Regions from separate parts of the Ureibacillus suwonensis genome, predicted to be linked through region 2. Evidence: predicted binding sites of a transcription regulator. Region 2 holds the regulator's gene; the other holds the start of a gene.
What was found. The regulator CtsR, encoded in region 2, represses protease genes until heat stress. The targets are predictions, from matches to a motif close to ATGGTCAATAAAGGTCAAACA.
Positions count from the first base shown of each region.

Region 1 (8,282 bases), on a different contig from region 2:
CAACCACCGAAAATCCTTTGCCCGCCTCTCCGGCACGTGCCGCTTCAATGGATGCATTTAAAGAAAGAAGATGGATTTGTGATGAAATTTCCTGGATAATCTTAATAATTTCATTAATATGTTCTAATTTTTTCCCCAGATTAGACAAGTTCTCTTTACTTACCATGCCATTTTGTTTGATTTTGTTCATTTGTTCGGTGATGATTTCAACTTGGACATTTCCTTTTTCCGCTTGCTGACTCGTTTGATCCGTCAGGTTTTTAATCACCTTCGTTTGTTCATCTACATTGGATATCGATGAGGATATTTCCGATATCATATTGGAAATCCGTTCAATATGGTTGGCTCTTTCTTCGGCCCCTTTCGCCTCTTCATCTGTACTTGTCGCAATCTGCTTAGAAGCCTGATCCAATTCTTCAAAGGACTCCAATAGAGTTTGACTGGTAAGATGGATGCCTTCCGATTTCTCTTTGACATTGTCAATGATGTGACTCAAATTTTTTCTCATTTCTTCAAAGCTGTTTGCCAAAATTCCTATTTCATCTTGGCGATTAATATTTATCGATTGGCTAAGATCTCCGGTAGAAAAGGTTTTCGCATATTGCACCAAACTATTAAGCGGTTTTGAAATCCGATTTCCAATAAATAAAGCCAATAAGATTCCAATAATAATCATCACGGCTGTTACAATTATCGAAATCGTCAATATCCGATTTTCCAACTGGTCGATAAATTTCGCGCTCATATCGATTCCGAAAATGGCTTCCACACCATCATCCTCTAAAGGAAGGAAAAATGATTTATGAACGCCCCATTTATCTCTGTAAATCGGACTCAGAACCGTCTCTTTTTCTTCAAAGGATGTTTTTTGATCCCCCGTAAACGGAGACTCAACCATAAAATCGTCACTGTCATTTAAAGCGACAATGACATCCTTTCCATTTTTTCTGGACAATACATATACATATTCGATTCCCTTTTTCCCTTCAAAAAATGAATCTAATTTCCGCTTCAGCTGCATCCCGTATTTTTCCGGGGATTCCATCGTATTCTTGATTAAATCCGGATCAATCGACTGTGCCAATAATTGCCCATTTTCTTTTAACCGTTCATCAAATTGTGGAATCACATGTTCTTGAATAATGTAATCTGATACATATTTAACAAACCCGAAAAGAATCATTGAAAATATAAGAAACGGAAATAAGAAACTGACAATTAATTGGGTTTTTATCGATTTCTTCCGAGTTATATTTCTCATTCCTTATCTCTCCCTCGATTGCTCCATTTCCTTTAATGCAATAAATGGCCGTAAATCCATTTGCAGTAATTGAAAAAGCTCTTCCATTTTTTCGTTTTTGAAAAACACAACGGCAAACATTCTGTCATTGGTTGCTTGGATTTCTCGGTATTCCAAAATCTGGTTGAATTGTTCTTTGAATGACTGATGATCAATGGATTTTATCAGATTTTGTGAAAGATCCATCGGAATTTCCGCACAGAAGAAACCGTACAAACTTTGGTCCATCTGGCGGAGCACCGCTTCCCAGTCCGGGCTGGTTCCTTGAAAATAATGTTTATACACATTGCAGCCATAAGCATGATAGCCGAGATCCGTCGTTCCGGCCCCGGCAAATCTGAGCGGATTCATTTCAATCGGAATAATCGTTTGATTATGTTTTCTCACTTCAAAGTGAAGCGGAAAATTTTTTAACGGAACGATTTCTCTAAACTTATGCATAAAAGTCAACAGGTCATCATAGATTTCTTCGATCACTTGTTTGGACGTATAGTAGATTCGATCCGACGTATCATATTCGTCTTTGAACACATGCTTAAAAATATTTAAAATCACAGGATTGCCATCTTGATCATAATAACTGTCAACAGCATATTCTTCTCCAAATACCCATTGTTCAATTAATATACTCTCTCCGTTAATCACTTCATTGTCATACATGTTTTTTATAAAAAGCATATCCACACTTAACTTATGTAAGGCTTCCCGCCATTCTTCCGCGCTTTTTACTTTATAGACTCCAACGCTTGAATATCCTTTGCTCGGCTTAATTACAACGGGAAAAGGGATTTCCTCCACCGGAATTTTATAAAGCTCCTCCAGGTTTACCACCTTATAAAAATAATCAGGGTACATTTTAGTAAGGAGTTGACGGAACATTCCTTTATCTTTCAATTGTTTTGCCCAACGATTTTGAACAATGTTTGGAGCATAAGATTCAAGCAATGCCAAGCAGCTTTCCGAATTTGTCAATAACTTTTGATGTTCATCGATGGTAGAGAAAAAACCCTCAGCATCCATTATCTGTAGCGCATCCGGCATTTCCGGGCGGTTACTTTGTTTGAAAACTGGCACATCCAGTTCTTGCAACGATTTGACCAGAATAGGAGAAATGATTTGATCGTCAAGGAGAATCATGTTGAATCACCTTCCTAAAGTTGAGATTCTGCTTTTCCATAAAATTGAAATGTTTTAACGAAAAAATAAGATAAAATGGACAGTCCGCTCTTTTACCTCTCGTTCCGTATACATTCAATATGGCATCTAATCAATCCAATTGCTGAACCACAGCTGTCGCTGGAATCAAACGAAATAAGACCTACTACCGCTGATGAAAAGTCGCGACATTATTCTCGTTCTTTTTTTCGATGAATGGGCCCTTTATCTTATCGTCAAAATGATGAAGAATTTTAGCATTTTAAATGTTTTTTCCTTTTTAGGTAATTTCCTTATTTATTGGAAAATAAAGAATATTGACTAATTAGTTTCCTTCATAAATTGTTGACTATCCTGACCTACTGCCGTTTCTGTTTTTAGAAAATGGAAGATTTGCAAAATGAAATGGAAAGTGGAACTTGTAAAACCACTCAACTGCGAAGATCCGGAAAAGACACATGTATATCGTGCCTCCAGGATGCGAGCAAAGACGGATCATTGGGATGAACAAAGGGGAAATGGATGCAAAATCGGGGAATTAAAACCCTTGAACTTGGATGGGGTTAAAATGGATGGATGAAATCAAAAAAACCTGAAATCAAAATATTTTCCCGACCCATCATTTTAGTTGCGATTGCCAAGGTGCACGTCCTCCGAACTGGGACTGACATGGGATTGCTTGGATTTCAAATACAAAAGGACAAAAAAATCCCAGGACACGCAATGAAGTGACACTGCCATGAAAATAACCGGGCAACATTTTTTCAGGTCCCCGAAAAAATGAAAAACGACTGCAAAAGCAGTCGTATCAAGGAATTTAATATTTTGTAGCGCCCTCGGAGGGAATCGAACCCCCAGTGCAAGAACCGGAATCTTGAGTGTTATCCATTACACCACGAGGGCATATTAATCAACAAAAATTGAACGTATTGCCATTATTTGCATAATTTTAATCATTTTTCATATAATAATACATATGCAACACAGTTTTATTATATGATTACTTACGACTCTAATATTATACACAGGACTGCCAAACAATTCAACCATTAAAACACGAAATAATTATTTATTGCAAAGGAAACTGGATATTTGTAAATTCCATGAATTGCTGTACTTAATATTTGACCATTATTGACTATTATGTGTATGATAAACATACAAGCTGAAACTATTTCTGTTTCGGTACGTAGAAACATAATAACAATTATTGCTTAAGGAGGACATAAAATGAATTTAGTTCCTACAGTCATTGAACAAACAAGCCGTGGTGAGCGCGCTTATGACATCTATTCCCGCTTATTGAAAGACCGCATTATTTTACTTGGCAGCCCAATTGATGATAACGTTGCAAACTCTATTGTAGCACAATTATTGTTCTTAGCTGCGGAAGATCCTGATAAAGATATTTCATTGTACATCAACTCACCAGGTGGATCCATCACTGCAGGTATGGCCATCTACGACACAATGCAATACATTAAACCGGATGTACAAACAATCTGTATCGGTATGGCGGCATCGATGGGTGCTTTCCTCCTTTCAGCAGGCGCAAAAGGAAAACGTTATGCATTGCCAAACGCGGAAGTGATGATTCACCAACCACTAGGCGGTGCCCAAGGTCAAGCTACTGAAATTGAAATTGCTGCAAAACGCATTCTTTTCTTGCGTGACAAATTAAACAAATTGTTGGCTGATCATACTGGCCAACCAATCGAAAAAATCGCGCAAGATACAGACCGCGATAACTTCATGACCGCACAACAAGCCAAAGATTATGGTTTGATCGACCATATCATCTCTTCCAGCGAAGAAAAATAATTTTTGAAAAGAGGTATCATCCATTCGGGTGATACCTCTTTTTTATATTTTGGCAAATTCCATTGGCGGTTATGTACTCCATTCCAGAGGATTTTTGCTCAAGAATGGCGAATTCTTATACAGGATTAGCGGATATCCCGATCAGGCAATGGAGGATTTCCCGGCATGGATCCCTTCTAAAGCGCCGGAAAATAAAAAACTCACAATTCTCGAAAAAGTCTTCGAAAATTGCGAGCGTTTTCAAATTATGAATAAATTAATCTTCTTTTGAAATAAATGATGATAACCCTTCAATAGCCTCGTTTTCATCATTGCCCTCTGCAATCAGTGTTACCGATGTCCCTCTTGCAATAGCCAAGCTCATGATTCCCATGATGGATTTTGCATTCACTTTCTTCTCATCTTTTTGCAAAAAGACATCGGATTTATAGCGGTTTGCCTCTTGAACAAATAATGCTGCTTGCCGAGCTTGCAAGCCGTTTTTCAACTTAACCTCCACTGTGGTTTCAACCATTCTATTTCCACACCCTTTCTAAACCGTTCATCTCATTTTATATTTATCTTATCGAAATTATATGAAAAGAACAATGCGATTCTTTTGAATTATTTTATCACTTTTTCGCCTCGGCGTAACTTTTCGGCAATTTCATCAATTTTTCTCAAGCGATGGTTGATTCCGGATTTGCTGACTGTCCCCGTTGAAATCATCTCACCCAATTCTTTCAACGTCACATCTTGATGTTCAATGCGGAGTCTTGCCACCTCCCGCAATTTTTCCGGCAGTTGGTCGATTCCGATGGTTTGATCGATAAATTTAATATTTTCCACTTGTCTTAAGGCAGCGCCAATGGTTTTATTCAAATTGGCCGTTTCACAATTGACGATCCGGTTGACGCTGTTCCGCATATCGCGAAGAATCCGGACATCTTCAAATTTCAGCATCGCTTGGAAGGCGCCGGTCAAGCCAAGAAATTCGGAAATTTTCTCCGCTTCTTTCAAATAAGTGATATGCCCTTTTTTCCGTTCGATGGTTTTGGCATTCAAGTTAAACTCATTCATCAAATGTGCCAATGCTTCACTGTGTTCTTTGTACATTGAATAGATTTCCAAATGATAGGAAGAGGTTTCAGGGTTATTGACAGATCCTCCCGCCAAAAAAGCGCCTCTCAAGTATGCCCTTTTTTGATTGCTTGTTTTTAATAAGGAGTTGGAAATTGAATGATTTAACTGGAATTCTCCCTGCAATATGTCAAGATCGTTCAAAATCTCGCGCGCACCTTCACGAATGCGGCAAATGTAAACATTATTCTTTTTCAAGCGCATTTTTTTGCGGACCAAGAGTTCAACATTATATGGATAAAGTTTCTTGATAATCGTATAAATTCTTCTGGCAATGGCTGCATTCTCCGTTTGCACATCCAAGATCAGCTGTTTGCTTGAAAAGGATAATGTGCCATTCATTCGGATAATGGCAGAGACCTCAGCCTTTAAACATTGATCGTTTGCCTCAATTTGAGTCAATTCCTTCTTCGTTTCCGATGCAAATGACATTCAAGCCCCCCTCTCATCCTTGACCATGCTTTTTTTCATGAATATTCGAGCAGCCATTCCGCAATGGCTTTTCCCTCATGCCGAACAGCACCATTTTTTATTGTGGCAATATTTTTTTTAATAATTTCTAACCCCAGTTTTTTTAATTCTTCTTCATTTACTCTGACCGGTTCTGCGTTTCGTTCTTTATAGTTTTCTTTAATGGGGGATGGCAAATCGTTGCTGTTGACTAATATGGCATCCAAAAAAGGTGTGCCGACATGGTCATAAATCGCTTTCACATGATCCGCCGCCTGAAACTGATTGGTTTCCCCTTGTTGAGTCATCAAGTTGCAAATATAAATTTTTCTTGCTTTGGATCGGACAATGGTTTCTCCGATTTCTTTCACCAATAAATTCGGAATGATACTCGTATAAAGACTTCCTGGACCGATCAATATGACATCCGCGCTGTTGATTGCATTGATTGCTTCAGGAAGGGGCTTCACATCTTCCGGTACTAAAAAAACGCGTTTAATCCGCTTGTTGGACAATGGGATTTTCGATTCACCCTGAATAATCCGGCCGTCCAACAACTCTGCATGCAAATTGACTTTTGCATTTGCGGATGGAATGACCTTTCCATGCACATTTAATACTTTGCTCATCTCAATGATGGCACTAAAAAAATCACCGGTGATGTCGGTTAATGCGGTCAGCATCAAATTTCCCAAGGAATGTCCGCCCAAGTCCTGGGAATTTGAAAAGCGGTATTGAAACATTTGTTCCAGCAACGGCTCCGTATCAGATAAAGCGGCAATGACATTGCGGATATCCCCGGGAGGAGGAATGTCATAATCATCCCTGAGTCTCCCTGAAGATCCCCCATCATCGGTCACCGTGACAATGGCGGTTATATGAAAGGGATAAAGTTTCAACCCCCGTAAAATGGTCGATAATCCGGTCCCTCCTCCGATGACTACAATATTCAGTTTTTCCATCCAAACAATCCTCTCTTTAAGAACGAATATCCCGGTGGGTTACTTCCGTATGATATTTCTTGCTAAAATATTTTCCAAAATATTCAGTTAATGTAACCGAACGATGTTGGCCGCCTGTGCAGCCAAAGGCGATCACCAATTGCGGTTTCCCTTCTTTGATATATTGTGGAATGATGAAATCAAATAAGTCTTCCAATTTCTTGATTAAAATTTTTGTTTCAGCCGTGTTATAAACATAATCGTAAACTTCCTGGTCCAATCCCGTTTTATTTCTCAATTCTTCAACATAATAAGGATTATTTAAGAATCTTACATCAAAAACCAAGTCCGCATCAATAGGAATCCCGTTTTTATATCCAAAAGATACAACATTTATTGAAAATTTCGGACTGGACGAAAGGGAAAATTCTTCAGTAATACGTTCACGAAGCTCCCGCGGTTTCATTTTTGATGTATTGTAAATGTAACGGGCTCTGCCTTTTAATTCTGAGAGCATTTCCCTTTCTTTTTTGATTCCTTCAAGAGGCAGCCCACCGAGAGCCAACGGATGTTGCCGTCTCGTTTCCTTATATCTTCGGACAAGCGTCTGATCGTCTGCATCCAAAAATAATACCCGCGTATTTACGCTTTTTTCTTTTTCCAACGCATCCAGGGCATCAATGAGGGAATTGAAGAATTCCCCGCCGCGCATGTCCATGACTGCGGCAATTTTTGAAATTCTTTTTTTCGATTGTTTCATCAACGCCAAAAAAGTTGTCAACAATTTGGGTGGCAAGTTATCAATGCAATAATAGCCCATGTCTTCAAAGCTTTGCACTGCCACTGTTTTTCCGGCACCGGACATTCCTGTGATGATCACTAATTCATATTCATATTCTTTTCCATCTTTATCATCCATAAATTTCATCTCCTTCGATTAATTCCATCGAAGACTGATATTTTGCCTCTATCAATTCGTAATCTTTTGTATATACGCAAGTTCCGTACTGAATTCCTTTATTTAACGCACTAAACAACAGGATTTTCCGATCACCTTCCGCCATTGGAAGATGGTGAAGGTCTTCGATTGGGCGCCATTCCAAAATGCCTTCCCTGTTTTCCTTGTCAGGAGTCCCTTCAACACCTGATGCGACAAAGGTAAATAGCATCCATTCATCGATGACTTGGTCGTCTTCTTTGATGACAATTGTATATACCCCTTTTAAATGGGCATTTTTAGGAGTAACATTCGTCTCCTCTTGAAATTCCCTTACCGCCGCTTCTAATATGGATTCTCCGCTCTCCATTTTTCCTCCGGGAGCTACATACCATCCTCTTCTGGGTTTTTTCAGAAGAAGAACTTGTCCATCCTGTATTGCTAATAAGTTGGCAATTCTCTGCATAATCCACACCCCAAATCTTTGTTACTCCTACTTTTATTATACCGTGACTGTTCATTCCGTTACAAAACAATACCTTAATAAACAATCTATAAT
Region 1 covers NZ_JBHSNQ010000157.1:894-9,175, forward strand. The annotation lists gene ACFPOH_RS11895 (methyl-accepting chemotaxis protein) at 1-1,261, opposite strand, end outside; gene ACFPOH_RS11900 (ATP-grasp domain-containing protein) at 1,265-2,437, opposite strand; gene ACFPOH_RS11905 (hypothetical protein) at 2,856-3,035, shown strand; tRNA gene ACFPOH_RS11910 (tRNA-Arg) at 3,287-3,358, opposite strand; gene clpP (ATP-dependent Clp endopeptidase proteolytic subunit ClpP) at 3,686-4,276, shown strand; gene ACFPOH_RS11920 (HPr family phosphocarrier protein) at 4,533-4,790, opposite strand; gene whiA (DNA-binding protein WhiA) at 4,880-5,827, opposite strand; gene ACFPOH_RS11930 (gluconeogenesis factor YvcK family protein) at 5,863-6,807, opposite strand; gene rapZ (RNase adapter RapZ) at 6,824-7,705, opposite strand; gene ACFPOH_RS11940 (NUDIX domain-containing protein) at 7,698-8,189, opposite strand.
Region 1: clpP (ATP-dependent Clp endopeptidase proteolytic subunit ClpP) is a predicted target of CtsR. The motif match lies at 3,577-3,597, and genes of this name have one in related genera.

Region 2 (21,795 bases):
AAGCCGGGTTTCATAACTCCCCTTTCCGGTTGGCGGGTGCGATGATGCTGGATGAAGATATTCATCTTCACGCAAAACGGGCAAAAACGTTATATGTTGAAATGCACCGTAAACAATTCATTTTAACGTCCAAAGAAGATGTACCTTATGCAGTTTTATTATCAAAAGTAAATGAACCCCCTCAATTACAAGTAGAAACAATGGTGCAATATTACAAAGCTTTAAGAAAACAAGGGTTTCTGTTGGGCAATTCCCTTCAATCCCTTGCGCAAATTTTAACAATGTACAGCGCCGATTATAACGAAACGCTTCTCCAGTATGTGGCAGAGCTGCGGCATTCATTGAATCATAGAGGCATCAAAGTAAAACCGATACACTATCCGTATTTGGGGATTTTAGCGTTAAATGCAACAGATAATGAAAAAATAGATGAAATAGCGGAATGGCAGAAAGCTTTATTGGAATTAAAAATATTCCGCATGGCAAAGGAATTGGCACTAATTGTCGCCATCCAAAAAATCATGAGAGAGCTGGTTGAGGTGCAAAATATGGTCGATATGAAAGAGCTTTTTATTGAAGATTTAATTGATGTTATGGAAATTACGCTGGATGTTGTGGATATTATTTTTTTGCCTGGAATTGATTTGTTGGATTTCTTCCGTTGATTCACTCAAAAATTGTTGGGAGTGATAAAATGGAAATAAATCATAATGGAGGTGTAGGAGATGAAAGAAACAAAATTATGGATTAACGGTCAATGGGAGGAAGCGAAAGAAACCTATGACTTAACGGCTCCTTATACTGGCGAAGTGATTGCCAAAGTGGCAAAGGCTTCTGTACAAGATGTGGAACGGGCCATCCAGGGAGCTCATGAGGCTTTCCAAACGTTTAAAAAAACATCTGCGTATGAAAGAGCGGAAATCTTATATAAAGTTGTGGACATCATGAAGAAAAGAAAACAAGAATTTGCAGAAATTCTTGCCAATGAAGCTGGAAAGCCGATTACCGCCGGACTTGCTGAATTGGACCGTACGATTGCCACTTATCAGTTTTCGGCAGAGGCGGCAAAAAATGTTTTTGGCGAAACCGTGCCGATGGATGCAGCTCCGGGTGGAAAAAATCGCCTCGGCTTTACAAAACGTATCCCTCTAGGAGTTGTTTCGGCCATTACGCCATTTAACTTTCCGTTCAATCTCGTTGCCCATAAATTGGGGCCAGCCTTTGCAGTCGGAAATACGGTTGTTTTAAAACCGGCCACTCAAACACCGTTAAGCGCATTGGCGATGGCGGAAATTTTTAAAGAAGCCGGTCTTCCTGATGGCGCATTGCAAATCGTGACCGGCTCAGGCGGAGAATTGAGCGATGTGCTAGTGACCCATCCTTTTGTGAAAAAAGTGACGTTCACTGGCAGTGGCGCGGTTGGAATGAAAATCAAAGAAAAAGTGGGCTTAAGAAAAGTGACATTAGAATTGGGTTCCAATGCGGCGGTTATCATCGAACCGAGCACGCCGATCGAAAAAATCGTCCCTCGCACGGTGAGCGGCGCATTCGGCTTTTCCGGACAAGTATGCATTTCGCTGCAACGAATTTATGTTCATGAATCCATTTACGATCAATTTACAGAGGCTTTTGTGAAAGAAACGAAAAAATTGAAACTGGGAGATCCGTTTGACCCGACGACGGATTTAAGCGCCATGATTCATCCGAAAGAAGTCGAGCGCATCAAAGCATGGATAGAAGAAGCGAAAGCGCAAGGGGCGGAAGTGGCGACAGGTGCGGAATTCACTGAACGCACGATGACTCCAACCGTGATGGTGAACGTGAAACCGGATATGAAAATCATGTGCTTGGAAACCTTTGCGCCGATTGTTTCCATCGTCCCTTACAAAACATTGGATGAAGCGATTCAATATGTCAATGCCTCCGATTTAGGTTTAAATGCGGGAATATATACTAACGTTCTTACAGATGCTTTAAAAGCGGCGGATGAATTGGAAGCGGGGGCGGTTGTCATTAATGATATCCCGACATTCCGCATAGATAATATGCCATATGGCGGTGTGAAAAATAGCGGATATGGGCGGGAAGGTATTAAATATGCCATTGAAGAAATGACGGATTTGAAATTTATAACGATTAAAACAGACCTGTAAAAAAAGTTGCAATGCTCATCTGTATGAAATTAATATTATGTTTGCATAATAATCGCAATGTATTGGAATAGTATACAATGAATTGGAGGACATACAAATGAGCAATGCATATCCAATGAGCCAGTCACGTACGGTTCAGAACCGACTCGTATTACCTCCTGATGCGAATCAATATGGTTCCATTTTCGGAGGAAAGATCTTGGCGTATATTGATGAAATAGCGGCACTTTCTTGCATGAAACATTGTAAGAAAGAAGTGGTAACCGCTTCATTTGATTCCGTCGATTTCGTTTCTCCCGCTTATGTGGGGGATATGTTGGAGTTGGAAGCCATCGTCACTTCCACAGGAAGGACATCCATGGAAGTGTATGTGCGTGTCTTGTCCCGCAACATCAAAACCGGAGAGGAAAAATTGACAACAGAATCTTTTGTAACGATGGTGGCCATTGATGAAGAAGGGAAACCGACGCCGGTTCCGGAAGTTTATCCGGAGACGGTGGAAGAAGAGAGATTACACAAAGCCGGATTAGAAAGACAAAAGTTGAGGAAGGAAAAAAGAAAAAAATTAAAAGAGGTTGCCCTCTTAAAATAAATATTGAAGCTGTCCGGAAATATTTTTCCAGACAGCTTCGGTTTTTATAAGCAGGTTGAAGTTCTTTTATCCATTAATTCGAAAAATCGTGAACCGCTTTAATTAAAGTATCCGAAGATTTGGCTATAAGAGAAGTGCTTTCCACCAGGTTTGCAATATTATTGGAAATTTGTTCAATATCTTTGGAAGTGGAAGCATACTGATTGCGGATTCCCGACACTTTCTTGGCAATTTGTTCAAAGGATTCCGCCAAATGCTCCTGGGTTTCCACACTTAGTTTCACTTGTTCATCCACGTTATTTACACTGGATGTCATTTCAGAAATATTCGCTTCCATTTCTTTTATTAATGTAGAAACGCTTTGCACGGCTTTCTTCGTTTCTTCCGCAAGCTTTCGCACTTCTTCCGCTACAACGGCAAACCCTTTCCCGTGTTCGCCTGCACGGGCGGCTTCAATGGAAGCGTTTAAAGCGAGCAAGTTTGTCTGATCGGCAATGCCAGTCACCAAATTGACAATTTCAGAAATTTTTTGGGAAGACGAACGTAAGTGAATCATGGAATCTTCCAATAAATTGACACTGTTTAAAATCATATTCATCAAGTCTGTTTGTTTCGCCAATTGGGATTTACCCTGATTTGATTTTTCTTCTGTATCCGCAACATAATCCAAACCTTGCGATGTGGATGAAGCAATATTTTGAGATTGCTCTGAAATGATTTGGATGGATGTCGTCGTTTCTTGATTCATCACATTCAGTTCTTGGGCGATTTGTTGAATGGATGCGATCAGAGATTGTTTTATTTTGTCATTTTCTTTGCGGACCCGTTCTTGTTCTTTTTCATAGGCTTCAATTACGAGCTGCTGTTCCAAATTGATAATCTTTGAGAAGGCATTGGTTGCGCGCAATGCTTCTTCATTCGAAAGATTCAATTCTTAGATGAACTGTGCAAAAGAAGAATTCAGAGATTGGAATGATGAAAGATACCATTTTGACATCAGTCCAATCTTGATATGCGCAAGAGCAATCCTAGTCCGGTTTTCGATATATTTTTTATCAATCTGCCCTTCGAAAATGTCATTTATATGTTTGGTGAGCGTTATTTTTAATCGGTCCATTGTTGAATATCGATTGATAAGATCAACGAGTTGGCGATTAATCGAAATGTTATCGTAAAAAGTATTCACCATTTTTGGAATATAGTTTTTAATGAGAGGTTTTAACTGGCGCAGGATAGCCAAATCATTTTTGGTCAATTGAATTGTTTCAATTTGCTTAGCTATGCCGGGATACTCGGAAACCTCGATTAATACATCGTGAACATATGTTTCAAGATCAAAAAACCGTTCCTCCATTGACTTGCCGTCTTTACTGAATGGCACAAACTTCATATGTATCCCCCACTCTAATCATTTTTTATTAAAATCATTCTTGCAAACTCAATACCTGAATTTGTATTTTCCTTGGATACGTTGTAAAATACGATTAGTTTATGTATTTAAAAGTAAGCGCAAAGGATGTTTGTCAAGATGAACCAGCGAAGGCTTGCATATATCATAGTTTCAATGGTGACAGTGGCAGTATTTGCTGCCCTGATGTTGAATCATATGTTTGAAGAAGTACCAAAGAACCATAAAATATTGATTATCATCAGTGCTACCCTATTTTCGGGTCTTTTTGCCCGCTTTCTATTCCCTACAGAACATCCTGATTATGTAGATCCGAAAAATGTGGATGGACAAAAAAAGGATAAGTAAAGCCGCTCATATGGGCAGGCTTTTTTCTTTTTTCAAATAATAGCATACAACATTGAAATTTCTAAAGAACTTTTTGTCTATTAATTGAAAACAATGGAAAAAATAAGTGGTGAATTAAGCAATAAATTTAAAAAAATTTCAAGAAGTTGAAACTATTAAAAGAATCATCCGTATATGTATATAGCAAGTAATTAATAAATATAAACAAAAAGAAACGGGAGTTGACAAATATATGGAAGAAAAGTGGGCGAAAATAATCATACATGCAAGTGCGTTTTTTGCTCCGGTTTTAGTGCCAATTTTATTTTTCTTAATCAGCAGTGATGAAAGTGTGAAGCGGCTTTCCGTCCAAGCGTTGTTATTCCAATTCGTCATGTGGGTATTGATTGGCATATCGACGGTGTTAAGTTTCGTATTGATTGGCATTCCATTCTTAATCATTTTCGGCATTATGACAATTGTTGTTCCAATTATCGGTATTATCAATGCCCTTCAGGAGAACGATTGGAACTATCCTTTTGTAGGCCGTTGGGTGTAATCGGCAGGACCTTTTCATGACCCTGCATCTTTAAGCAAAGATGAATATATTAGATAAAAATCGGCAAAACGTAAAGTAATACGTATTGTCGATTTTTTTAACCTCCATTTTGTCGAGGGTTTTTATTTGCACATGAGCGAAAAAGGAAATATAATAAAGTCAAAGAAAGTCAAAGTCAAAAAAGCGAGGTGAATTGTAAAAAAAATGAAAAATATTTCCGACTTGATTGAAGGGTATTTAAAAAGGGTTATCGAATTAGATGGTAAAGGACATATTGAAATCAAACGCAGCGAATTGGCCGATAAATTCCAGTGTGTTCCCTCGCAAATTAATTATGTAATCAATACACGATTCACGGTGGAAAAAGGCTACCTTGTTGAAAGTAAACGGGGTGGCGGTGGATATATCCGGATTTTCCGTGTGAAACCGAGCTCAAAAGTTGAGTTGATAGATCATTTAATAAAGCAAATCGAAAAAGGCGCCACCCAAAATATGGCGGAAGATATCATTTATCGCTTGCTGGAAGAAGAAATGATCAATGAAAGAGAAGCAACATTGATGCTCGCAGCCGTCAATCGGGATACATTAAAGCTGCAACTACCAACTCGCGATGAATTGAGGTCGGCGATTTTAAAAGCGATGTTATTAACTTTAAAATATGAAAAATGAAGAGGTGGTAGGTCATGCTTTGTGAACACTGTAAGCAACGGAAAGCAACGGTTACAGTCACACAAATCATCAATGGACATAAAAGCGAGAAACATTATTGCGAAGTATGTGCCGCACAATTTCATCCATTCAGCCTGGATTTTCCCAAAGAAGAACAATTCCCGATCCATCAATTGCTTTCGAACTGGTTCGGCATGCCTCTCTGGAAAAACGATTTGCAGGAAAGAACTGTTCAGCCTTCCGTGCAAACGGTCGCATGCCCCGCTTGTGGATTTACTTTCCGCAAGTTTTTAAACGAAGGAAAATTAGGCTGCCCGCAATGTTATGAAACCTTTAGCGAAAAACTTCCTCAAGTACTTGAAAAATTCCAGGCCGGAACGAAACATACAGGAAAAAGACCAGGACAAAAAGTGGATAACAACCGCATTTTGAAAAAACAGATCGAACATGCCCGTGAGCAGCTGCAATTGGCGATCCAAGACGAACGTTTTGAGGATGCGGCAAAATTCAGGGATGAAATCAAGGAATTGGAACGTAAGCTGGAAATGGGAGGTGTGGATACACCATGAATCTTGAATATTTCTTAAAAGCGGAGGCGCCAAGTTGGATGGGAACTGATGGTGCGGAAGATGACATTGTGATTTCCACACGCATCCGGTTGGCAAGAAATTTGGAGGGTTTCCGTTTTCCGATCATCTTTTCAGATGAAGAAGCGAAAACAATCGATCAAATGGTGACGCAGGCGTTTTACCAATTGAAAGATAACAATCATGATTTTTCCCATTTCACAATACAGGAAATGCCTGTACTGCAACGCCAAGTGCTCGTGGAAAAACATCTGATCAGTCCAATGCTTGCAAAAAGGGAAAAGTTTGCATCCGTCATCATTTCGCAGGATGAAGCCATCAGCGTCATGGTCAACGAAGAAGACCATTTAAGAATCCAATGCTTATCCCCTGGACTTAAGCTCATGGAAACTTATGAAATGGCAAATAAATTGGATAGTCAACTTGAAAAATTATTGCCGTTTGCTTTCCATAATGAATTCGGCTATTTAACAAGCTGCCCAACCAATGTAGGTACAGGGATGAGAGCATCCGTCATGATGCATTTGCCTGGACTTTCCATGACGAAACAGATCAAAGCATTGACCCAAATGCTTGCCCGCTTTGGCATGGTCGTGCGAGGCATCTACGGTGAAGGCAGCGAAAACTTGGGAAACATGTATCAAATTTCAAATCAAGTGACTCTCGGCAAGTCGGAAGATGAAATTGTCGATGATTTGCAAACAGTCGTGACACAAATTATTGAACAGGAACGAAACGCAAGACAAACTCTTTTGGCACAATCCAGAGTCGCTTTGGAAGACCGCATTCACCGGGCTTATGGAACTTTGAAACATGCGCGGATCATGACAAGCGAAGAAGCGGCGACATGTTTATCCAATGTCCGGTTAGGTGTTGATTTAGGAATCATTAAAGATGTTTCAAAGCATATTTTAAATGAGTGTACGATTCTTATTCAACCGGGGTTTGTACAACAATATGCAGGCACTACCTTGGAACCGGCTGAACGGGATGTATATAGAGCAAAACTGATACGCGAAAAATTAAACAGTGGTAATTCAAAACCTAGAGGAAAAGGAGAGGAAAGATATGATGTTTAATCGATTCACTCAACGCGCCCAAAAAGTGTTGCAGTTGGCACAAGAAGAAGCGATCCGTTGGAAACATGAATCCATCGGCACAGAGCACATCTTGCTTGGGCTTATCCGGGAAGGCGGAGGCATCGCAGCAAAAGCTTTGGAAGCCATCGATGTAACGCCGGAAATGATTGAACGGGGCATCGAAGAATTAGTCGGAAAAGGAACGAAAGATGTAGGGCCAATTGTTCACTATACACCTAGAGCGAAAAAAGTCATTGAACTCGCCGTTGATGAATCGCGGAAATTGGGCCATGCTTACATCGGCACAGAACATATCCTGCTTGCATTGATTCGCGAAGGCGAAGGTGTTGCCGCGAGAGTGCTTGCAAACGCTGGTGTGAGTCTCAATAAAGCCCGCCAACAAGTTCTATTGCTTTTGGGCAACAATGATGTTTCCCAAAACGCCAATCCGACTCAAACAGTCAGCACACCAACGCTGGACAGCTTAGCCCGGGATTTGACTGCTATTGCCCGTGAAGGCGGCCTTGATCCAGTGATTGGACGAAGCAAAGAGATCACACGTGTGATCGAAGTGCTTTCACGCCGTACAAAAAACAACCCTGTGTTGATTGGTGAACCGGGTGTAGGTAAGACAGCCATTGCAGAAGGACTTGCCCAGCAAATCGTCAATAACGAAGTGCCTGAAACATTGCGTGATAAACGCGTGATGACGCTTGATATGGGTACGGTTGTAGCAGGTACAAAATATCGTGGTGAATTCGAAGACCGCTTGAAAAAAGTGATGGATGAAATTCGCCAAGCAGGTAACATCATTCTGTTCATCGACGAATTGCACACATTGATTGGAGCAGGTGGTGCGGAAGGTGCGATTGACGCTTCCAACATTTTAAAACCGGCCCTTGCCCGCGGAGAATTGCAATGCATTGGTGCCACAACATTGGATGAATATCGAAAATACATTGAAAAAGATGCCGCTTTGGAACGCCGTTTCCAACCAATTCAAGTCGATGAACCGACAGTGGAAGAAACAATCCAGATCATCAAAGGTTTGCGTGACCGTTATGAAGCGCATCACCGTGTAAAAATTACAGATGAAGCGATTGAAGCGGCGGCAAAATTATCCGATCGTTACATTTCAGACCGTTTCTTGCCGGACAAAGCCATTGACTTGATTGATGAAGCGGGATCAAAAGTGCGTTTACGCTCATTCACAGTGCCACCAAATCTAAAAGCTCTCGAAGATAAATTGGAACATGTGCGCAATGAGAAAAACGCAGCCGTTTCAAGCCAGGAGTTTGAAAAAGCGGCAGCATTGCGCGATACAGAACAAAAAATTAAAGAAGAACTCGAGCAATTGAAAAAATCATGGAAAGAAAAACAAGGCAAAGAAGAATCCAAAGTGACAGTGGAAGATATTGCCGAAGTCGTTTCCATGTGGACGGGAATTCCGGTAAACAAAATTGCTCAAGAAGAGTCTGAAAAACTGCTTAACTTGGAAGAAGAATTGCATAAACGCGTTGTCGGCCAACATGAAGCGGTTGAGGCAATCTCCAGAGCGATCCGCCGTGCACGTGCAGGACTTAAAGATCCAAAACGTCCAATTGGTACATTCATCTTCTTAGGGCCAACTGGCGTAGGGAAAACAGAACTTGCAAAAGCATTGGCAGAAGTGATGTTTGGAGATGAAGATGCAATGATCCGCATCGACATGTCCGAATATATGGAAAAACACTCCACTTCCCGCCTTGTTGGTTCACCTCCAGGATATGTAGGATTTGAAGAAGGCGGCCAATTAACGGAAAAAGTGCGCCGAAAACCATACTCTGTCGTGCTTTTGGACGAAATTGAAAAAGCCCATCCAGATGTATTCAATATCTTATTGCAAGTGCTCGATGATGGACGCTTAACGGATTCAAAAGGACGCACAGTGGATTTCCGCAACACGGTTGTTATTATGACATCCAACATCGGTGCGGAAGCCTTAAAATATCAAAAAAGCTTAGGATTCGGCGTAGGAGAAAAAGACAGCAAATATAAAGATATGAAATCTACTATGATGGAAGAATTGAAAAAAGCCTTCCGTCCAGAGTTCCTAAACCGTATTGATGAAATCATTGTGTTCAAACCGTTGGAAAAAGATCAATTAAAACAAATCGTATCCTTGATGGCAAAATCTTTGGTGAAACGATTAAAAGATCAGGATATCGATTTGGAATTAACGGATGCCGCTTTAGAGAAAATCGCGGAAGAAGGATACGATCCTCAATACGGTGCCCGTCCAATCCGCCGTGCTTTACAGAAAAATGTTGAGGACCGTTTATCCGAAGAGTTGTTGAAAGGCACTATTTCGAAAAATAGCAAAGTCGTCTTTGACTACGTGGATGGCGCGTTTGTCGTAAGAGAAAAAGATACTGTTGAAAGTGCATAAAATTTTATAAACGAAGCTGTCCGCAAGCCAACTGCGATTGACTTGCGGCACAGCTTATTTTAATACATATGAAAATCAATAATAATGACATTTGGTGCAGATGTTAAGCCGTCTTTGTTATCATCGCCGTACTAATAAGAATAATAGGAGGAACCAATGGCCAAAAAGAAAACAAAATTTTGCTGTCAAAGCTGCGGCTATGAATCGCCGAAATGGTTGGGAAGATGCCCTGGATGCGGGGAATGGAACAGCTTTGTGGAAGAAATAGAAGTCATTTCAAAATCCCGTGGAGTGTTTCAGCATTCAGAAGCCTCCAGTCAGAAAGCCGTACCGATTGTCAGCATTGAAACGCAGGAAGAACAAAGATTTGAAACGAGCATGGTGGAACTGAACCGGGTACTTGGGGGCGGCATTGTGCCAGGTTCTCTTGTGCTCATTGGCGGAGACCCGGGAATCGGAAAATCCACCCTTCTTATGCAGCTATCGGCGGATTTATCCAACAGGGGACATCGCGTGCTTTACGTATCCGGGGAAGAATCGCTGAAACAAACGAGACTCCGGGCATCAAGACTCGGCGTACAATCAAAGGAATTATTCATCTATGCGGAAACGGATCTGGAACTGATTCGTCATAGTATTGAGGAAGTACAACCCCGGTTTATCATTGTGGACTCCATCCAAACGGTTCATCATCCGGAAGTCACAAGCGCTCCCGGCAGCGTATCCCAGGTGAGAGAATGTACTTCGGAGCTTATGAGAATCGCAAAAACGAAGGGCATCGCAACTTTCCTGGTCGGGCATGTAACGAAAGAAGGGCAAATTGCAGGTCCGAGAATATTGGAGCATATGGTGGATACGGTTCTTTACTTTGAAGGGGAGAGACATCACACGTACCGGATTTTAAGAAGCCATAAGAACCGATTTGGCTCCACAAATGAAATTGCCATTTTCGAGATGATTCACTCCGGTTTAAAAGAAGTATTAAATCCTTCTGAACTCTTTTTGGAAGAACGTTCACAAGGTGCTGCAGGCTCTACGGTGGTGGCTTCCATGGAAGGGACAAGGCCGATTTTGGTTGAAATCCAATCGTTGGTAACGCCGACAAGTTTCAACTATCCAAAACGGATGGCGACAGGCGTGGATCAAAACCGGGTTCAATTATTGATGGCCGTTTTGGAAAAAAGAATGGGAATGCTTTTGCAAGCCCAAGACGCATACGTGAAAGTGGCAGGCGGGGTAAAATTGGATGAACCGGCCATTGACTTGGCTGTTCTTACATCGATTGTTTCCAGTTACAAAAATCAGCCTGTGAATGTCACGGATGTGTTCATTGGGGAAGTGGGGCTTACTGGAGAAGTAAGACGGGTATCCCGTATAGAGCAGCGGGTTTATGAAGCTGCAAGACTTGGTTTTAAACGTGTATTCATCCCGGCTTCCAATCTGGGAGGATGGGAAAATCCAAAAGAAATTGAAGTGATCGGTGTTCAAACAATCAATGAAGCGGTGAAACTTTGTTTTGGCAATTGAGGGAATTTTACCATGTTTTGAGAAAAATGGGCATTTTTTCTTCAGGAATTGGAAAAAAATAAAGAAGAAGTTGATTTAATTTGCGAAAAAAAGGTAAAAAAGTCCAAAAAATGCGATGAAGCGTTCTTACAAATCGCAAAGGATTCATGAACCATGTATAATTATCAGTAAGATAATATATCAGAAAAAAGGAGGTGGCAGGATGCTGAAGAGAATCATTCAAATTGCGTTTCTGTTTATTGGTGGTGCTTTGGGTTTTGTCTTTTTACCGCCATTATACGAAATTATTAATTTATCATCTAGTCCATGGTTAAATAATCCATACACATCGGTAGCAATAGGGGCGTTATTGTTATTTCTTCTTTCGTTTTCATTATCAGACTATTGCGTGAAATTTATCAACTGGATGGAAGAGGTGCTTTTTAAAATTCCGGCAGCGGACTTATTCTTTGGTACTCTAGGGTTGATTATCGGTTTAATTGTAGCATATTTTGTGGGATTTGCGATTGAACGAATTAACATTCCGGTTATTACCGATTTCTTGCCGATTATTTTATCCATCATTCTGGGATATTTGGGATTTAGAGTCGGCTTTAAAAAAAGGGACGAACTTTCACAACTATTTACAAAATCAGGAGTCGGTGCGAAAAAGAAAGCCGGAGAAGCCGGCCAGCCCGGATCTGAAAAAACGTTATATAAACTGCTGGATACAAGCGTTATCATCGACGGCCGCATTGCGGATATTGCGACTACAGGATTTATTGAAGGGGTATTGGTGGTGCCGCAATTCGTTTTGACGGAATTGCAGCATATTGCGGATTCCAGCGATACGTTGAAACGCACCCGTGGACGCCGGGGGCTTGATATGTTGAAAAAATTGCAGGACGGAAAATCGGTAAATGTGATTATTTCAGAAGAGGACTTTGATGATATCCAAGAAGTTGATTTAAAATTAGTGCGGCTGGCGAAAAAAATGGGCGCGAAAATTTTAACGAACGATTTTAATTTAAATAAAGTGTGCGAACTTCATCATGTACAAGTATTGAATATCAATGAACTGGCAAACGCGGTGAAACCTGTTGTCATCCCCGGGGAAGATATGCAGGTTGTTGTCATCAAAGATGGAAAGGAACAAAATCAAGGAGTCGCCTATTTGGACGATGGCACAATGATTGTTGTTGAAGGTGGCCGTAATTATATCGGCCAAGCAATAACGGTTACGGTGACAAGCGTATTGCAAACATCCGCCGGTCGCATGATTTTTGCAAAACCGAAAGACGAACAAGTAGCATAAAAACACGCAACAATTGTAGGAGTTGAGCTTGTGGGTTATGAAGTGGTGTTGCCGGCAGCCGGCAGCGGAAAACGGATGGGGGCAGGAAAAAACAAATTATTTTTGCCATTGGCCAATAAGCCGATTTTGATCCATACTCTCGAAGTCTTTGAAAAGGATCCAAAATGCACAGGGATCTACTTGGCGGTTAAGCCGGAAGAAAGAGAATATATTCAAAACTTATTGAATGAATACGGTATTACTAAGGTAAAGGGGTTGCCGAATGGAGGGGAAGAACGCCAACATTCCGTTCATGCATGTTTAAAAGTCATGAAGGATGTGGAAATCGTTCTTGTCCATGATGCCGCAAGACCCTTTATACTTCAGTCGGTGATTGACCGTTTAGTGGAAACGGCTTATGAAAAAGGGGCTGCCATTGCGGGAGTCCGCGCAAAGGATACGATGAAAAAAGTGCGGGACGGCATCATCGTTGAAACGGTGGAGCGGGATGACTTATGGGCCATCCAGACGCCGCAAGCTTTCCGTTTCGAACTGTTGCTTCATGCAGAGGATGTCGCAGAAAAAGTGGGTTTTTTAGGAACGGACGAAGCGATGCTTGTGGAACGTCTCGGCTATGAAATTCACATCGTCGAAAGCAGCTATGAAAATATTAAAATTACCACAAAAGAGGACTTGGTCTTTGGTGAAGCGATATTAAGAAACCGGCAGCTGAAAACCTCACAAATCTGATCGATTCGTGAGGTCTTTTCTTGTTTAATGATCTAAAAGGATTGTTTGGGAAAAATGCTTACAATCCATACAAATGGGAAATATGTTAATATATGAAGTGGTCATTTGGATTCAGATATTATAGTAAAGGATGGTGAACGCTGCATAATAGACAGAAAGCGTCTAGTACATGCAGCTGATATATGTTTCGGGTTGGACAAGGATTTGACGTTCATGCATTTCAAGAAGGGCGTCCGCTGATTATCGGCGGTATAGAAATCCCCCATACAAAAGGGCTTTTAGGGCATTCCGATGCAGATGTACTATTACACGCGATTACAGATGCGGCCCTTGGAGCGATTGGTGAAGGGGATATCGGCCGCCATTTTCCGGACACAGATCCGCAATATAAAGATGCGGACTCAGCAAAATTATTGGAATATATCTGGAAAATCGTTGAGGAAAAAGGGTATGTTCTTGGAAATGTGGACTGTACGATTATGGCACAAAGACCAAAGATGGCTCCGTATATTGAACAAATGAAAAACCGGATCGCTCAATTATTACATGCGGAACCTTCCCAAGTGAACGTGAAAGCGACGACAACGGAAAAACTGGGTTTTGTTGGACGGGAAGAAGGCATTGCAGCGCTTGCGACCATTTTATTGATCAAAAAACAGTAGTACTTACATGTAAGGAAAAATCATTACGTTTCAGAAATGACAAAATTTCTTTCCTACCATCAACTTTTCAATGCTGCACTGGAGTGGTAAAATGTACAAAAGTCGAGGGAAGCATTGGAAATAGTAAGATTTTAGCAATGTAATAACGAAAAACACAGTTTGTCAACTGCACAACTTAGGAGGAAAATAAGATGGCAAAAGAAGTTCGTGTTCGGTATGCACCAAGTCCTACCGGTCATTTACATATCGGTGGAGCACGCACAGCGTTATTCAACTATTTATTTGCAAAACATTACAACGGAACATTTGTTGTGCGCATTGAGGATACGGATATAGAGCGCAATGTAGAAGGCGGTGAAGCATCCCAGCTTGACAATTTGAGATGGTTGGGCATTATTCCTGATGAATCCGTTGATATTGGTGGACCTTATGCACCTTACCGCCAAACAGAGAGATTGGATATTTATAAAAAACATGCGGAAGAGTTGTTGGAACGCGGTTTGGCTTATAAATGCTTCTGTACGCCCGAAGAATTGGAAGCTTCAAGGGAAGCGCAAAGAGCAAAAGGTATTGCGGCTCCAACATATGACGGTAAATGCCGCCATTTGACGAAAGAAGAAATCGCGGAAAAAGAAGCGCAAGGAATTCCATATACAATCCGCTTCAAAGTGCCTGAAAATGTCACTTATAAATTCAATGATATGGTGCGCGGAGAAGTATCGTTTGAATCAAAAGATATCGGCGATTGGGTCATTATGAAAGCGAACGGAATCCCTACCTATAACTTTGCGGTTGTACTTGATGATCATTATATGGATATCACGCATGTATTCCGTGGCGAAGAGCATTTATCAAACACACCGAAACAAATGATGATTTTTGATGCGTTCGGTTGGGAATATCCGGAATTTGGCCATTTGACGATCATTGTGAATGAAAATCATAAGAAATTATCAAAACGTGACGAATCCATTATTCAATTCATCTCTCAATATAAAGAGCTGGGATATTTGCCTGAAGCGATGTTCAACTTCTTCGCATTGCTCGGTTGGTCTCCGGAAGGGGAAGAAGAAATCTTTACGAAAGAACAGCTTATTGAAATGTTTGATGAGAAACGTTTATCCAAATCACCTTCCATGTTTGACCGGAATAAACTAACATGGATGAATAACCAATACATCAAAAAATTGACTTTGGAAGAAGTGGTGGAACTGGCGCTTCCTCACTTGCAAAAAGCGGGGCTGCTTCCTGAAGAGTTGAATGAAGAACAAAAAGAATGGGCGACAAAATTGATCGGCTTGTATCATAATCAAATGAGCTATGGCGCAGAGATTGTGGAACTATCAAGCCTATTCTTTAAAGACGAAGTGGAATATGATGAAGAAGCGCAAGAGGTATTAGGTTGGGAGCACATCAAAGAAGTGGTTTCATCATTCAAACAGCAATTGGAGTCCTTGGAAACATTCGATGCCCCTTCCATTAAAGCGGCGCTTAAAGCGGTGCAAAAAGAGACAGGATATAAAGGGAAAAACTTGTTTATGCCAATCCGGGTGGTGACAACCGGCCAAACTCATGGACCGGACTTGGCTAGTACGATTGAGTTGGTTGGTAAAGAAAAAGTGTTGGCCCGTTTAGAAAAATTGGCAAACTAAGATGTTCTTAATGAATGGTGCGAATGGTCGATAATTAAATAAAAGCGAAAGCGTTGAAAAGGAGAAGTACGTAAAATATGTTTGAAAGAGAGGGTCACCATTGGCTGAAAGTGACCTAAACCTCTGTTTTACGGAAATGCACCTTTGAGCACTTGGCTGAAATGGAGTAGGCAAGTCGGCTGGTCACCGTTACAGGCCGCAGAGTGGAAAGCGTTTATGCTTTCAATCAGAGTGGAACCGCGCGACTTTGGCGTCTCTGTCATAGAAATATGATGGAGGCGTTTTTTATTTAAATAATCCAAAACCAATGTTTTGATTTATTGGCTTCTTTCATAGAAAAGATGGTAATTTAAAAATAGGAGAAAAATGCACGGAAAATTCGATGATTCAACAAACAAATGGAATTTTGTAAAGGAGAGACTGGCATGGCAATTCAAATTTACAATACGTTGACACGGAAAAAAGAACCTTTTGTTCCTCTCGAAGAAGGAAAGGTGAAAATGTACGTATGCGGTCCGACCGTTTATAACTATATACACATCGGAAATGCCCGTCCGGCAATCGTGTATGATACAGTGCGGAGATACTTGCAATATAAAGGGTATGATGTGAAATACGTTTCAAACTTTACGGATGTGGACGACAAAATCATCAAGGCGGCCAATGAATTGGGAGAAGAGGTTTCAGGGCTTACGGAACGATTCATTAAAGCTTATTTTGAAGATATTACGGCTCTCGGCTGCAAGAAGGCGGATGTGCATCCCCGGGTAACGGAGCATATGAACGATATCATCGAATTTATAAAAGTATTGGTTGATAAAGGATATGCTTACGAGTCCCAAGGAGATGTCTATTTCCGCACACGTAAATTTGAAGACTATGGAAAGCTCAGCCATCAATCTATTGATGATTTAAAAGTGGGTGCCCGCATTGAACCGGGTGAAAAGAAAGAAGACCCGCTGGATTTTGCCCTTTGGAAAGCGGCAAAACCTGGGGAAATCTTTTGGGAGAGCCCTTGGGGAAAAGGGCGGCCTGGTTGGCATATCGAATGCTCTGTGATGGCCCGGGCGCATTTGGGCGATACCATTGACATCCATGCTGGAGGGCAAGATTTGACTTTCCCGCATCATGAAAACGAAATTGCCCAATCAGAAAGTTATACCGGAAAAACTTTCGCCCGTTATTGGATGCATAATGGGTATATTAATATCGACAATGAAAAAATGTCAAAATCCTTGGGGAACTTTGTATTGGTCCATGATATTATCCAAAAAATCGATCCGCAGGTATTGAGATTTTTCATGTTGTCCGTTCATTATCGCCATCCAATCAATTTCTCGGAAGAATTGATCGAATCGGCGCGCAGCGGGTTGGAACGCTTGCGCACAGCGTACTTGAACCTGCAGCATCGTTTGCAATCGACGACAAACCTTGCTGATGAGAGCGAAGAGTATTTAGAAAAAATTGATGAATTGAAAAAAGAATTTGAAAAGGAAATGGATGACGATTTCAATACGGCCAACGCAATCAGTGTTTTATTTGAACTGGCCCGTACGGCAAACACGTATTTGAACGAAATCAATACCGATGAAAAGGTGTTGAAAGCATTTATCGAAACTTTTGATGTGCTTAGTGAAGTATTGGGAATTAAACTGGCCCAAGAGACGGAAATTTTGGATGAAGACATTGAGAAATTAATCGAAGAGCGGAACATAGCAAGAAAAAACCGGGATTTCAAACGTGCGGATGAAATCCGGGATCAATTATTGAAGATGAACATCATTTTGGAAGATACGCGTCAAGGTACCCGTTGGAAACGAGGTTCATAATATGGCTCCATTAGTAGATGTCAATCAAATGAACGCGCTTGCCCTGGCCTATATGGGGGATGCGGTGTTGGAGGTGCGCATCAGGGAACATTTGCTGTTGAGCGGACGGATGAAGCCGAATACGCTGCACCACGAAGCGACAAAATATGTTTCCGCCAAAGCCCAATCCATGATTGTGCACCGCATGATCGAAGAACATTTTTTGACGGATGAAGAGCTGGCCATTTTTAGAAGGGGCCGCAATGCAAAGTCCGGCACCGTTCCGAAAAATACGGATGTCCAAACGTATCGCAACAGTTCAGGATTTGAAGCAATTCTGGGTTCTCTTTACTTAACGAAACAATATGAACGCATCGATAAGATTATTGATTACGCCATACAAATTGTGGAGGAAACGAAAGGAGTCGCGAAATGAGCGGGAATGGAGAGATTATTGCTGGAAAGAACCCGGTATTGGAAGCACTTCGTTCAGGCCGCGAAATGAACAAAATTTGGATTAGTGAAGGCGTGAAAAAATCGGGAATCAAAGAAGTGCTCGATTTGGCCCGTGAGCGCGGAGTATTTGTACAATTTGTTCCAAAGAAAAAAATCGATCAACTGTCAAACGCCAATCATCAGGGAATCGTCGCTTCCGTTGCTGCATACAAGTATGCGGAACTTGATGATTTATTTCAAGTGGCGAAAGAAAGAAATGAAGATCCATTTTTCATCATTTTAGATGAGTTGGAAGATCCCCATAATCTCGGTTCGATTATGAGAACTGCCGATGCGATCGGGGTTCATGGTATAATAATACCAAAAAGGCGTTCTGTAGGTCTTACAGCAACGGTGGCGAAAGCTTCAACCGGAGCAATTGAACATGTGCCCGTTTGCAGAGTGAACAACTTGGCGCAAACGGTGGATGAATTAAAAGAAAGAGGACTTTGGATTGCAGGGACAGACGCAAAGGGCAGCATCGATTACCGGAACATGGATGCTGCCTTGCCCCTGGCTATCATCATTGGAAGTGAAGGGAAAGGAATGAGCCGGCTTTTGAAGGAAAAATGCGATTTCCTCTATTCGTTGCCAATGGTCGGCCATGTCAATTCATTGAATGCTTCTGTCGCTGCGGCATTGTTGATGTATGAAGTGTACCGAAAACGGCAAGAAGTGAATGGTTAGTTATGGAAAACATTTTGATCGTTGATGGATACAATATGATCGGCGCTTGGAAAACGTTGCGCGCTTTAAAAGACACCAATTTGGAGGAAGCGAGGAACCGTTTGATCGAGCTTTTGGCCGAATTTCAAGCGGTGATGGGCTGGCGCGTCATTGTCGTCTTTGATGCTTATCACGTTTCGGGAGCCGAAAAGTCATATGTTCAAAATTCGGTGGAAGTCATATTTACGAAAAAGAATGAGACCGCCGATGAACGGATTGAAAAGTTATCCAATGAACTCAAGGGAAGAAAAGTCCAAATCTATGTGGCTACTTCCGACATGACGGAACAAAACGTCATTTTCGGAAATGGCGCGCTGAGAAAATCGGCCCGCGAATTGGAAATCGAGATGGAGATCATCCAATCAAATATATCAAAAAAAGTGGAAACATCGCAGAAAGAAAAACCGAAATCTAGAATCCCCTTATCGAAAGAAGTAGAGTTAGCCTTTGAGAAATGGAGAAGAGGTTTAAAATAACTCATTGACCTGTATTTTCCAACTCATTTATACTGTTCCTAATACGATTTATACGTCTGGGGTGAGGCCGTTGCTAAAAACAGAGCAATCGCAAACAGCACAATCCTTTGAAGAGATGACGGATGAACAACTTGTTGAACTGGTGCACCAAGGGAATACAGAGGCGTTGGATTTTTTGATTAATAAATATCGGGTGTTCGTAAAAGCGAAGGCGCGTTCTTATTTTTTGATTGGAGCGGATAAGGAAGACATCGTCCAAGAGGGGATGATTGGTTTATATAAAGCTGTCAGGGATTTTAAAGAGGATAAGCTGACATCCTTTAAAGCCTTTGCGGAATTATGTATTACGCGCCAAATTATTACAGCGATAAAAACGGCAACGCGTCAGAAACATATTCCGCTCAATTCTTATGTTTCGCTCGACAAACCCATTTATGATGAGGAGTCGGATCGGACGCTATTGGATGTCATCACAGGTGCGGAGTCGGAAAATCCGGAGCATCTGATGATCAACCGTGAAGAATATTCCCATTTGGAAGAAAAAATCAGCGAAATATTAAGCGAACTTGAACAACAAGTCCTTTCATTATATTTGGATGGACAATCCTACAATGAAATCTCCGAAGAATTAAACCGGCATGTCAAGTCGATTGATAATGCCTTGCAAAGGGTGAAACGGAAATTGGAGCGCCATTTGGAAAATGGGGAAATTATTTGAAACTCTGTTCGCAATTATTGACAGCGAGTTTTTTTGGTGTTAGTCTTTAAAAGATAAAATGCCAGAATAGAGGTTATTCCTGTGGCAAAGAAAATCGTTTTATGCTGTGAAGAGTGTGGTTCGCGGAATTACACTTACCCTGAAAAAGAGAACGCAACTAGAATAGTGCTCAAAAAGTATTGTCCACGCTGCAATCGACACACGTTGCACAAACAAACGCGCTAGTTGATATAGAGAATATAGATGAGTTATTCGGAGGTTACGCGAGAATGGGCAAAATCAAGAAATTTCTGCAAGAAGTCATGTCAGAAATGCGTAAGACAAGCTGGCCAAAGAGCAAGGAGCTTACAAAATATACAATCGTTGTAGTAACGACAGTCATTTTTGTAGCCCTCTATTTTGTGCTGGTGGATTTGGGGATTTCTGAATTGTTCCGCTGGTATTTAAATATATAATGAATCTTTAGCAAGCGATAGCTTAGAAAATAGCCCGTTCCTTATCCTACGGGTTTTTTTCATTTATTTTGTAAATTATAATATTAAACACGGAAAAGCCGTCAGCGGGTATGCGCATTTGTAAAGGAGGGAAGGACGAGGAGTCCGACAGGCATTATGGAAAAACAATGGTATGTAGTTCATACTTATTCTGGTTATGAAAATCGAGTGAAAGCAAATCTCGAAAAGCGTGTAGAAACAATGGGAATGCAGGATCTTATTTTCCGGGTCATTATCCCTGAACACGAAGAAACGGATTTGAAAGACGGAAAAAAACGAACAGTGATGCGTAAAGTATTCCCTGGTTATGTATTGGTTGAGATGATTTTGACGGATGAATCCTGGTATGTTGTCCGCAATACCCCAGGAGTGACAGGATTCATCGGGTCTTCAGGCGGCGGCGCGAAACCGACACCGCTACTTCCGGAAGAAGCGGATCGCTTGCTCCGTTCCATGGGCTTGCACAAAAAAGCGATTGGCGAGTTGGATATTTCGGTCGGCGATTTGGTGGAAGTGTTGGACGGTCCATTCAAGAACTTCAAAGGAAACGTGGAAGAAATCGATGTGGACAAAGGAAAAGTAAAAGTTTCTGTGGACATGTTTGGACGGGAAACAAAAATGGAATTGGATTTTGAACAAGTTCAGAAGGTATAACGGCGCAAAGCGTTCATCCTGACCGGTTTCATGCCGGAAACAGGCTGGAATATCAAATAATTTATCCCTTCGTAACATTTTTGCTTGCTTCATAATAAGAAAAATGGTATCATTTCAAAGGTCAGACTAGTTTTTCAGTCTGAGAAATGAGTTAAAGATATTTTATCGGCATGGCTGATAAATGGATATTTGAGTGGGAGGGGCAACCCAATATACCACATCACGGACTTTAAGGAGGTGTGTCTCGTGGCTAAAAAAGTAATTAAAATCGTTAAACTTCAAATCCCTGCTGGTAAAGCGAATCCGGCTCCACCGGTTGGTCCTGCGTTAGGTCAAGCTGGTGTAAACATCATGGGATTCTGTAAAGAATTTAACGCTCGTACTGCTGATCAAGCAGGTTTGATTATACCTGTTGAAATTACAGTATTCGAAGACCGTTCATTCACTTTCATTACGAAAACTCCACCTGCAGCTGTATTACTTAAAAAAGCAGCAGGCATCGAATCAGGTTCTGGTGAGCCAAATCGTAAAAAAGTTGCAACGGTTAAACGCGATAAAGTTCGCGAAATCGCAGAACTTAAAATGCCTGACTTAAATGCTGCGTCTGTTGAAGCGGCTATGAGAATGGTAGAAGGTACAGCACGAAGCATGGGTATTGAAATCGTTGACTAATCCCTTTTAAATCGTGTTGTGTTTCTGAGGTTGCGCAAGTTCTGTAGAACCCGCAACCTTTATTCGTGGGAGGTAAATTCCGCTAA
Region 2 covers NZ_JBHSNQ010000038.1:45,563-67,357, reverse strand. The annotation lists gene ACFPOH_RS03710 (DUF4003 family protein) at 1-665, shown strand, start outside; gene ACFPOH_RS03705 (aldehyde dehydrogenase family protein) at 726-2,153, shown strand; gene ACFPOH_RS03700 (acyl-CoA thioesterase) at 2,251-2,745, shown strand; gene ACFPOH_RS03695 (methyl-accepting chemotaxis protein) at 2,819-3,676, opposite strand; gene ACFPOH_RS03690 (protoglobin domain-containing protein) at 3,680-4,135, opposite strand; gene ACFPOH_RS03685 (hypothetical protein) at 4,274-4,501, shown strand; gene ACFPOH_RS03680 (magnetosome magnetite crystal formation protein family) at 4,734-5,039, shown strand; gene ACFPOH_RS03675 (CtsR family transcriptional regulator) at 5,244-5,708, shown strand; gene ACFPOH_RS03670 (UvrB/UvrC motif-containing protein) at 5,723-6,277, shown strand; gene ACFPOH_RS03665 (protein arginine kinase) at 6,274-7,374, shown strand; gene ACFPOH_RS03660 (ATP-dependent Clp protease ATP-binding subunit) at 7,364-9,802, shown strand; gene radA (DNA repair protein RadA) at 9,959-11,329, shown strand; gene ACFPOH_RS03650 (PIN/TRAM domain-containing protein) at 11,532-12,623, shown strand; gene ispD (2-C-methyl-D-erythritol 4-phosphate cytidylyltransferase) at 12,654-13,352, shown strand; gene ispF (2-C-methyl-D-erythritol 2,4-cyclodiphosphate synthase) at 13,535-14,014, shown strand; gene gltX (glutamate--tRNA ligase) at 14,206-15,666, shown strand; T-box leader at 15,711-15,927, shown strand; gene cysS (cysteine--tRNA ligase) at 16,092-17,495, shown strand; gene ACFPOH_RS03625 (Mini-ribonuclease 3) at 17,497-17,910, shown strand; gene rlmB (23S rRNA (guanosine(2251)-2'-O)-methyltransferase RlmB) at 17,907-18,656, shown strand; gene ACFPOH_RS03615 (NYN domain-containing protein) at 18,659-19,171, shown strand; gene sigH (RNA polymerase sporulation sigma factor SigH) at 19,242-19,889, shown strand; gene rpmG (50S ribosomal protein L33) at 19,971-20,114, shown strand; gene secE (preprotein translocase subunit SecE) at 20,159-20,344, shown strand; gene nusG (transcription termination/antitermination protein NusG) at 20,501-21,037, shown strand; gene rplK (50S ribosomal protein L11) at 21,284-21,709, shown strand.